Linked DNA regions of Idiomarina loihiensis L2TR. The protein of the gene in region 2 interacts with the protein of the main gene of each other region in a pairwise test. Links are inferred from orthologs where the notes say so. Each region holds a gene or a part of one and is shown on either strand. Other genes may lie near its edges.

Region 1 (3,673 bases), 1.6 Mb from region 2 along the record:
TTACCGTCAGTGACGAACAACGGGTTACTGCTCAGGTTGGTATTGAGTACATTCCGGAAGGCGACATGCTGGCCAACTTAATACCCGGTGAAAACATCTTCGTTATCTACACCGACTGGTATTCAGAAATGCCGTTAGTTATTAGCGGGCCTGGCGCGGGTAAACACGTTACCGCCGGTGGCGTGCAGTCAGACCTGAATCAGTTGCTGAGTAAACTGGCAGTGGGAGCTTAACGCTCCCCTGCTTTTATTACGCCGATCTTAGCTGTTTAGAATAAGTCGTCGTCATCGTCTTCAAAGATGTCGCCGTTCGACTGACCGTTGTCGCGACTGTATTCAGTAGGCTCAGTGCCACGTATAAAATATTCAAACCGCGTTGTGTGATCGCTTTTGTGCGACAACTTCCCGCTTTCTAAGTCGATACGAACATTCACCACTCCCGGCGGAATGCCGAAGTCGCGAGACGGAAACAGAGGCAGTGCTTTTTCCATAAACAGGATCCAGCCCGGCAGCGCCGTTTTCGCACCCGCTTCACCGCCAGTTATTGCCTGCTGACTGGAGTCGACTTCAGGATGCTTCGACGTGCGTCCCAGCTTACGCGAAACATCATCAAAACCCACCCAGACAGTCGTCGCAAGATCCGATGTAAAACCTGAGAACCAAGTATCACGAACATCGTTAGTGGTACCGGTTTTACCGGCAATATTGCGGCCTACGGCTTCAGTAATAGGTTTAGAGCGCTGAATGCGCCACGAGGTACCGTTCCAGCCAGTGCCATTTGGCCAGCTGCCGCCGCCCCACACTGCCGAGTTCATTGCCTGTTCAACCAGAAACGCATTTTGCTCGCTAATAACCTGCGGAGCCTGATTGTCACAGTCAAAACAGGCGCGCACCGGGTCGGTTTCCTCAATCACATTGCCGTCGGCGTCTTCAATGCGTTTGATAAAGTATGGCTCTACCAGAAAACCGCCGTTCGAGAACGCCGCATAAGCACGAGCCACTTGCATGGGGGTCATTGACAACGAACCCAGAGAAAGCGATTCGTTTTCAGGAATTTTTGAGCGATCCAGACCAAACTTCGCCAAATGGTCCGCTACTTTTTTAACCCCCAGTTCGCGAATTAAGCGCACCGAAACCACGTTCTTGGACTTCGCCAGCGCCTTACGCAAGCGAATAGGGCCTTCATAGACTTCGGGTGAGTTTTTTGGCCGCCAGGCTATGCCAGAGCCCGAGTTCCACTGGTTAATGGGCGCATCATTCACCAGCGTAGCCAGAGTTAAACCTTCTTCAAAGGCAGCTGAGTAAATCAAAGGTTTAATATTAGAACCTACCTGACGCTCTGCCTGCAACGCACGGTTGTACTGGCTTAACTGGAAACTGTAACCGCCCACAACAGCGGCAACAGCGCCATCGTCCGGGCGCAAGGATACCACCGCAGAACTCGGTTCAGGAATTTGCGCCAGGCGCCATTCACTGTTGTCATTTACCCGACGCAGCCAAATAACATGACCCGGTTGCATAATTTCATCTGCGGTTTCCGGTGGCGGGCCCTGACGTTCCTCGTTCAGATACTCCCGGGCCCAGTGCATCGCTTTCCATGGCAGGGTTAATTTGCCCTCGCCCTTAACTAATACCTCAGCCGATTGCTCTTTAACTGCGGTTACAACCGCCGGCGTTACCGCCCCAATAACACGAAGTTGCTCCAGATACTGTCGTATAGCCGGTTCTTTAACAGGCTCTTCGTTTTTCTCTGCAGACCACAATATGCTGACAGGACCGCGATAACCGTGTCGTTCATCATAACTGTGCAGGTTATCCCAGATAGCCTGACGTGCGGCTAGCTGTACGTCACTTCTTATGGTTGTGTAAACCCGGTAACCTTCGTTATAGGCTTTGTCCTCACCATAACGATCCACCATTTCCTGACGCACCATTTCCGCCAGGTAAGGCGCGTGCACTGTCACCTCAGCGCCATGCCGTCGAGCTGTGACAGGAGCATTTGCAGCTTCTTCAAACTCAGCACGAGTAATTTTCTTCTCGTCCAGCATGCGCAATAAGACAACGCGTCGACGAGCTTTAGAGGCAGTAGGGTTTGAAATAGGGTTCAGGTTAGACGGTGCTTTAGGCAAACCGGCAATGGTTGCCATTTGCGCCAGCGTCAGTTCGTTTAACGGCTTACCGTAGTACACCTGCGCGGCTGCACCGACACCGTGGGCACGATGACCAAAGGTAATTTTATTCAAATAAAGTTCAAGAATTTCGTCTTTACTCAACAACTGTTCAATGTGGACAGCGATAAAAGACTCTTTCACCTTACGCATCCAGGCACGGTCAAAGCTTAAGAAGAAGTTTCGCGCCAGCTGCATGGTAATGGTACTGGCACCTTCCTGAATTTCACCGGTGGTGAGCAACACGCTAAAAGCTCTGGCAACACCTATTGGATCAACCCCAAAGTGCTGATAAAAACGGCTGTCTTCGGTAGCGAGAAAAGCGTCAATAAGCGGTTGAGGTACGTCTTCCAGTTTTACCGGAATTCGGCGCTTTTCACCAAATTGCGAAATCAATTCACCATCGGCAGTAAACACCTGCATAGGAGTCTGCAGACGCACCTCCCGCAAGGTTTCCACACTGGGTAGCTCCGGTTTTACATAAAAGTAAAGGCTGCCAACCGTTACCCCGCCAAGAATAATACACACCAGCAAGGTGTAGATTAGCCGCTTAAACCACTTCAATTATCTGCTCCATGACTTCATTTTTATTACGCCAGAATTTACGCCAGAACTTATTCCAGAAACACGCCAAAGTGTTGAAACCGAAATCACCGACATAAATTAGCTCATAACTCTTACTGACTATTATGGAGGATTTTTGTTCACAACACTACGCTTGCATCTGGCTTTTCTACAATAAGGATATTGTCTAATGTCATTACTTCGGCAACAACCACTTGCTGTGCAAATTAATCGTGAAAATTGTCTGGTTTTACAATTGTCCCGCCGGGGTCGGCATTTTGTTGTCGAACATTTTTCTCAGCAGCACCAGAGCAGCTTAACCGACAAGGGCTTAAAACCAGACAGTATTGTCTCGGCACTGGACTACAGCGCAACCCACTATCAGAAAATTCCGTTAGACAATAACCTGCAGGTTGAAGAGCAATTACTGGAAAAATTACCGCCCCAGCTAAAACGCAATACCGGTATAAGCTACGACTACTGCACCCATAACCACGGGCAAGAAGCAGAAGCGGTTATTGGCCAGCGTTCAGCACTGGAGGAATTGCTGGTCTTACTGGCCCCGCTAAAAATGCCGGTGCAAGTGGTTGAACCCGTTTATCAGTCAGTAGTACGGGCAGCTAATGCGGTTTTGCCTTACCTTTGGCCTGACAATACCAAGTTCGAGACTGACATGGCGTGGATAGTCGTTGAGCTCCGTCAGCAACAATCCATTTTGCTTTATTGTAAAAACGGCGTCTTTCAGCGGCTCGACTCTGTCGACACCAACAATTTGGTGGGCTTTTTGCTTAAGGCTCAGCTGTCTCATCAATTCAGCTGGGTAATGAGTTTTGGCGATAAAGCCATTCAGTCGCAACTTGAACGGCAACTTTCTAATCAACAACTGAAGCACCTGGCGCTTTCTACAGCACCCTTTTTCCAGAACAATGTTGCCCCTATTGT
Region 2 (6,088 bases):
TTCATTAACCCAGCGAAAGCGTCTTCGCTTCCCGCAATATGTTCAGCCATTGCAACACAGGCGTCGTTACCAGAGGAAATAATGATGCCACGGTTTAACTCTTTAACACTGACCTCTTTGCCAACTTCGATAAACATTTTGGATGACTCAGGGAAGTTTTTGGCCCAGGCATTTTCGCTTACAGTAACAATATCCTTCTCGCTAATGCGGCCAGCTAGCATTTCTTTACCAATAATATAGCTGGTCATCATTTTGGTCAGGCTGGCCGGGGGCAGGCTTTCACGGGAATTATTTTCTGCTAACACTTTGCCAGTAGTGTGATCGATAAGAATATAGGCTTTCGCATTAACCGACGGCGCATCGGGAACTAATGACTGAGCGGCGAAGCTTGCTGAGCTGAATAATAGGGTTACGGCAGTAAAAAGGTGACAAATTTTTTTCATTGGGATTATCTTTATCTTATCGGTCAAAAAGTGAATCAAATGCGTAAAGAGGCCGAATTATATCAGTTTTGTTGCACAGCGTCAGGAGTATCCGTCTGACTTTGCGCCGCCTTTACGCGAAAAGCTTGAGGGTATCCGGAAGATCGTATTTGCTCGAGTAAATCGTAGCTTTTCTGTTCTGAAACCGGACCCAGCATTAATTTATGTAGACCATCCGTTTTCTCTGTAGTTGCAATTTCCTGGAACTTGGGCGGCAGGTTGCGTTTTAACTGCGATAAACGGTTAATATCTGATGAAGCCACCAATTGAATATGATAATTCGATTGGCTTCCCGGGGCAGACTGATCTTCGACTCGCATTGGCGTTTTTAAATTAATGGCTTCAACTCTAACCGGGGCTGTACCACTATCCAACATACCCAACTTATAAGCCGCCGCAAATGACAAGTCGATAATACGTTCAGGATGGAATGGCCCGCGATCATTTACTCTAACAGTGACGGTACGGTCGTTGTTCAAGTTAGTGACTTTTACATAAGTAGGCAGAGGTAACCGGGTATGAGCCGCTGACATACTGTACATATCATAATATTCACCATTCGAAGTCAGATGCCCATGAAATTTATTTCCATACCAGGAGGCATAACCTTCCTCGACATACCCTACCGCACTGTCCATTACCTCATAATTATTGCCTAAGACCCGATAGTCCCGATTCCCCTGAGGACTGATAGGCTCATGTACGGGAACGGCACTGCGTAACTCCGACTCAGTAGGTAAACGAGTCGGAGCACTGTCTTCATGCTGAGAGTATCGGCCGGAGGGACCGCTGGAGCAACTACTGAGCAAAAACACGCTCAGCATTAAGGTGGATAAATTACTGCACTTCATTTTTCAGTTGCTCGCTAAACTGGTAGACAGCCATCGCGTAAAGTGGACTGTGGTTATACCGGGTAATCACATAGAAGTTGTCGTATCCCAGCCAGTATTCATGAGCGTTTTCTGTTTCAAACTCAAATACTCTGACCTCGGTACCATTATTAACCGCCTTATGCTGCGGAAGTTCATAGCCTTTACGCTTAATTTCGGAACGCGTGGTATTGGGTTTCATACCGTCGCTGACTAACGCTTTCCAGTCTTGTTCATTACCAAGAGGCTGTGCTACAGGTTGGCCTTGCTGCCATTTATGTTCTGCAAAATAATTAGCCACACTGCCGATAGCATCGACCGGATTCGTCAAAATGTCTCTTTGTCCGTCGTTGTCAAAGTCCACCGCGTAATGCCGATAGCTGGAGGAAATAAACTGACCGAAACCCATAGCACCGGCGTAGGAACCTTTTGCTTCGGCTACGTCCCAACCTTCTTCAGATGCTAACTGAAAGAATTCGCTAAGTTCGGAACGGAAGAAACTTGAACGGGGAGGGTAATGAAAGCCTAAAGTGTAGAGTGAATCCAGAACGGAATATTTCCCCATATAATTGCCATAAAAGGTTTCGACGCCAATGATTGCAACTATGATTTGAGCAGGTACGCCGTATTCAGCTTCTGCACGTTCCAGCGTTTCTTTATGTTTTTTCCAGAACTTAACGCCCGCTTCTAAGCGTTTTTCAGTTAAGAAAATTGGGTAGTATTGATACCAGGGCTTGGCTTCCCATGGACGCTGAATGGCTTCAAGAACCTCGTCGTTTTTCCGAGCTGTCGAGAGCCATTGGCGAACTTGCTCTTCGTCTAGTTTGTGCTGCTCAACTTGCTGTTGAATAAACTTTTCAATCTCAGGGCTTTGCTCCTGAGCATATGCAGGTAAGCTGCTTGTTGCGGTTAGCAACGCTAATCCTAATAAGGTGCGCATATAGTTTCCCTGTTTTTTTAGCCATTTTTCATAACTAAGCGATGATGGGTCGCAATGGACATGAGCATGCCGAAGCCGGCCATAAGTGTCACCATCGACGTGCCACCATAACTGATTAAAGGTAATGGTACCCCAACCACTGGCAATAGTCCTGAAACCATACCAATATTTACAAAGACATAAACAAAGAAGGTGAGTGTTAATGAACCGGCCAATAACTTACAAAAGATATCCTGGGTTTGCAGAGCAATAATTAGGCCTCGTAAAATAATGAAGCCATATAATGCAAGCAAAAGGATAACTCCGGTAAGGCCAAATTCCTCACTAAAAACAGAAAAAATAAAGTCGGTATGACGCTCCGGTAAAAACTCCAGTTGAGACTGAGTTCCCTGAAGCCAGCCTTTGCCATCAATGCCGCCTGAACCGATGGCAATTTTTGACTGAATAATGTGGTAGCCGGAACCGAGAGGATCACGTTCGGGGTTTAAAAAAGTGAGCACTCGTTGGCGCTGGTAGTCGTGCATAAGATAAAACCAGAGCACAGGGGTAAAAGCCGCAGTAGAAATAGCCGCGGCGGTAACTAACTTCCAGCTTAGTCCAGCCAAAAATATAACGAAAAGTCCAGCGCAGGCAACCAGCAGAGAAGTCCCTAAGTCGGGTTGTCGGGCAATGAGTAAGGTTGGAATAATCACCAGCACTAAAGCGCCAAACAATCGATAAATGGAGGGCGGAATAGGGTGTTGATTCATATACCAGGCCAGCATAAGGGGCATGGCGAGTTTCATTATTTCTGACGGCTGTATGGTTAAAGGGCCTATATCCAGCCACCGTTGAGCGCCTTTCCCCATTTCACCGAAAACAAGTACGGCCACTAGCAGCAGAACCCCGGCACCAAAGGCTGGCACCGCAAAGCGTGACAGGGCACGTGGTGGAATTTGTGCAACCACAAAAAGTACAACAAACGATAACCCAATACGTATCGACTGCCTTTCTACGACCTCCAGATCCTGCCCGGCAGCGCTGTAAATAACAAATAGACTAAGAACTGAGAGCAGGACCAAAGGAATCAGCAGTGGCCCATCAATATGCAGTTTTTTCAGTAGCGGACTTCTTTGGCGTTCTTCAGTTGTCAGCATTTGTTTCTTCCTGCTGTTTTTTGCCATTGTTAAATCGGGTGTGCCAGACGTCTAATATTTTTCTTGCTACCGGTGCGGCGACACTTCCGCCGCCCCCAAGAGAGTTTTCTATTGCTACCACAACAACAACTTCAGGATCCTCTGCCGGAGCGTAACCCACGTACATCGCATTATCGCGATAGCGCTCGGCGATATCTTCTGCATTATATTCCTCTTCCTGTCCGAGGCTTCTGACCTGAGCTGTTCCGGTTTTGCCTGCCGACGAGTAGGGCGCGTCTTTAAACGCCCTATGCGCTGTACCTTTGGGTGACATGTTGACGTTACGCATCCCTTTAGTGATAACTTCCCAGTTGCTGCTATCGGATAAGGTCAATTTTTCCCGGTGGGCGATTAAAGCTTCTTCAAATACACCGTCTTGTATTTTACCGCGAAGCAGCCTGGGAATAAGGTGCTCGCCTTTATTTGCAACCATGGCCGTTGCAACGGCTAGTTGCATAGGTGTTGCCGTCCAGTAACTCTGACCAATACCGACAGAAAGAGTTTCGCCCGCATACCAGGGCTGACCGAAACGCGCTCTTTTCCAACCACGAGATGGCATTAATGCAGAGACTTCTTCGTGAATATCGATGCCTGTTCTTTCGCCAAAACCAAACTCAGCCATAAAACTGGATATCTTATCGACGCCGAGCTTAAGGGCTAAATCGTAATAAAATGTATCACAGCTTTCAGTAATGGCTCTTTCTACATCGACCCAGCCGTGTCCCCAGGCCAGCCAGTCGCGGTAGCGTCGGTCCACGCCTTTTATTTCAAACCAGCCGGGGTCCCATATGCGAGTATCTTCGTCAATGGTGCCTTCTTCTAATCCGAGCAAACCGATTTGAGGTTTGATGGTTGATGCCGGGGGATAAGCCCCTTGAGTTACGCGGTTAAGCAACGGACTCTGAGTCGAATTCAACAACGATTGATACTGCTTAACCGAAATGCCATTGACGAACCAATTTGGATCGTAGCTGGGCGTGCTGACCATAGCCAGTATCCCACCGGTGGTGGCATCCATTAATATAATAGAGCCGCGTTGCTCACCTAGTAACTCCGCAGCTTTTCTCTGTAATTCAAGATCCAGCTCCAGAACGATGTCCTGACCCGGCTTAGGTGCTTCAATACTCAATGTTCTGACTGCACGCCCTCGGTTATTTACCTCAACACTCTGATAGCCGACTTCGCCATGGAGATCTTTCTCGTAGTATTTTTCTATACCGAGCTTTCCTATCGTCCTGCTGGCGGCGTAATTAGGTAGTTCGCCACTTTCACGCAGGCTCTCGACGTCTCTTGGGTTGATCTTGGCAACATAGCCAACTGCGTGTGTTAATAACTCTTTGTGAGGGTAGTTTCGTATCAAACGAGCTTCGATGCTTATGCCTGGGTACTTATGTTGATGCGCCGCAAAAACTGCCAGCTGTTTTTCATTCAATTCATCGAGCAAGGGCACATTATTAAAACGCCGCTGATTTTTTAGATTCCGGTAGAAGCGCTCAATAGTGCTGTCAGGAAAGTCGAGTAACTGCTGAAGTTGACTTAGGGTCTGCTCAAGATTATCGATTTCTTCCGGGGTAACATCCAGACTGTAAATTGGTGTGTTTTCAGCTAATAAAACACCGTTGCGGTCGTAAATTAAGCCCCGATTCGGCGCCAGAGGGAGTAATTTGATCCGGTTATCGTTAGAGCGCGTCTGAAGCTCGTTATGTTCACTCACCTGTAGGTGATACATGTTTGACGCAAGAGCTATAAAAGCAGCTACAACAATCACCATAGCAACGAGTACACGTCGCCCAAAAACGGCCGCTTCGGAGTCATGATCACGTATGTGGGTGCGGTGACGCATTATTATTCTTATTCTCTATGGTACGGATGATTGTTATTCAGGCTCCATGCCCGGTAAAGACTTTCTGCGACAATTAACCTCACTACTGGATGGGGCAATGTTAATTTGGACAAAGACCATCGCTGCTCTGCTGCTGCCAGGCATTCATCAGAAAGCCCTTCGGGCCCACCAATTAACAGAGTGACATCTCTACCGTCCATTTGCCACTTTTCTAATTGCTGAGCAAGTTTGGGAGTGTCCCAAGCCTGACCTTTGACTTCTAAAGTGACAATTCGGTTCCCTTTGGGTATTGCTTGCAGCAGCGATTTGCCTTCTTGTTGCATAACGCGGTTTAAGTCTGCTTTGCGTGTTCGCTTTTGAGCCGCTATTTCATGCAGCACTAGCTTACAATCCGCCGGGAACCGTTTTTTATATTCGTTGAAGCCTTCAGTAACCCACGTGGGCATTTTGGTGCCAACGGCGAGTAATTGAATTTGCACTGACTAGCCCCAGAGTTTTTCTAATTGATAGAAGTCGCGAATACTGTCTTGCATAACATGTATAACAACATCACCAAGGTCAACTAAAACCCACTCCGACTGTTCTCCACCTTCTACGCCAATAGGCGGCGTGCCAGCATGCTTTGCTTCTGTCGCTACATGTTCAGCAATGCTTCTTACATGCGTTTTCGAGCTGCCAGAGCAAATGATCATGTAGTCAACAACGTCGGTTTTATCATGAACATCTAAAATTTGAACGTCACGACCTTTAAGATCATCGATTTTATCAATGACAAATTC

The links. Proteins that work in one complex are often made in the same cells at the same time.
Region 1: the proteins of mrdA (region 2) and IL_RS12650 interact in binary tests that used the Escherichia coli proteins (3 or more experiments, as listed by UniProt). The link is inferred for Idiomarina loihiensis L2TR from one-to-one orthologs.

The regions. Positions count from the first base shown.
Region 1 is NC_006512.1:2,642,741-2,646,413, forward strand. The notes cover bases 1-3,083. They hold IL_RS12650 (penicillin-binding protein 1A), read right to left. Parts: upstream 2,732-3,083; coding sequence 269-2,731; downstream 1-268. Other genes in these bases: IL_RS12645 (bifunctional aspartate kinase/homoserine dehydrogenase II), read left to right, coding at 1-233; IL_RS12655 (hypothetical protein), read left to right, coding at 2,922-3,083. Outside these bases: more of IL_RS12655, read left to right, coding at 3,084-3,673. UniProt on the Escherichia coli protein: Cell wall formation. Synthesis of cross-linked peptidoglycan from the lipid intermediates.
Region 2 is NC_006512.1:1,005,877-1,011,964, reverse strand. What follows is about bases 2,862-5,785. They hold mrdA (penicillin-binding protein 2), read right to left. Parts: upstream 5,310-5,785; coding sequence 3,414-5,309; downstream 2,862-3,413. Other genes in these bases: rlmH (23S rRNA (pseudouridine(1915)-N(3))-methyltransferase RlmH), read right to left, coding at 5,318-5,785; rodA (rod shape-determining protein RodA), read right to left, coding at 2,862-3,427. In the rest of the region: IL_RS04885 (D-alanyl-D-alanine carboxypeptidase family protein), read right to left, coding at 1-443; IL_RS04880 (septal ring lytic transglycosylase RlpA family protein), read right to left, coding at 506-1,333; mltB (lytic murein transglycosylase B), read right to left, coding at 1,320-2,291; more of rodA, read right to left, coding at 2,309-2,861; more of rlmH, read right to left, coding at 5,786-5,788; rsfS (ribosome silencing factor), read right to left, coding at 5,792-6,088. UniProt on the Escherichia coli protein: Catalyzes cross-linking of the peptidoglycan cell wall. Responsible for the determination of the rod shape of the cell. Is probably required for lateral peptidoglycan synthesis and maintenance of the correct diameter during lateral and centripetal growth.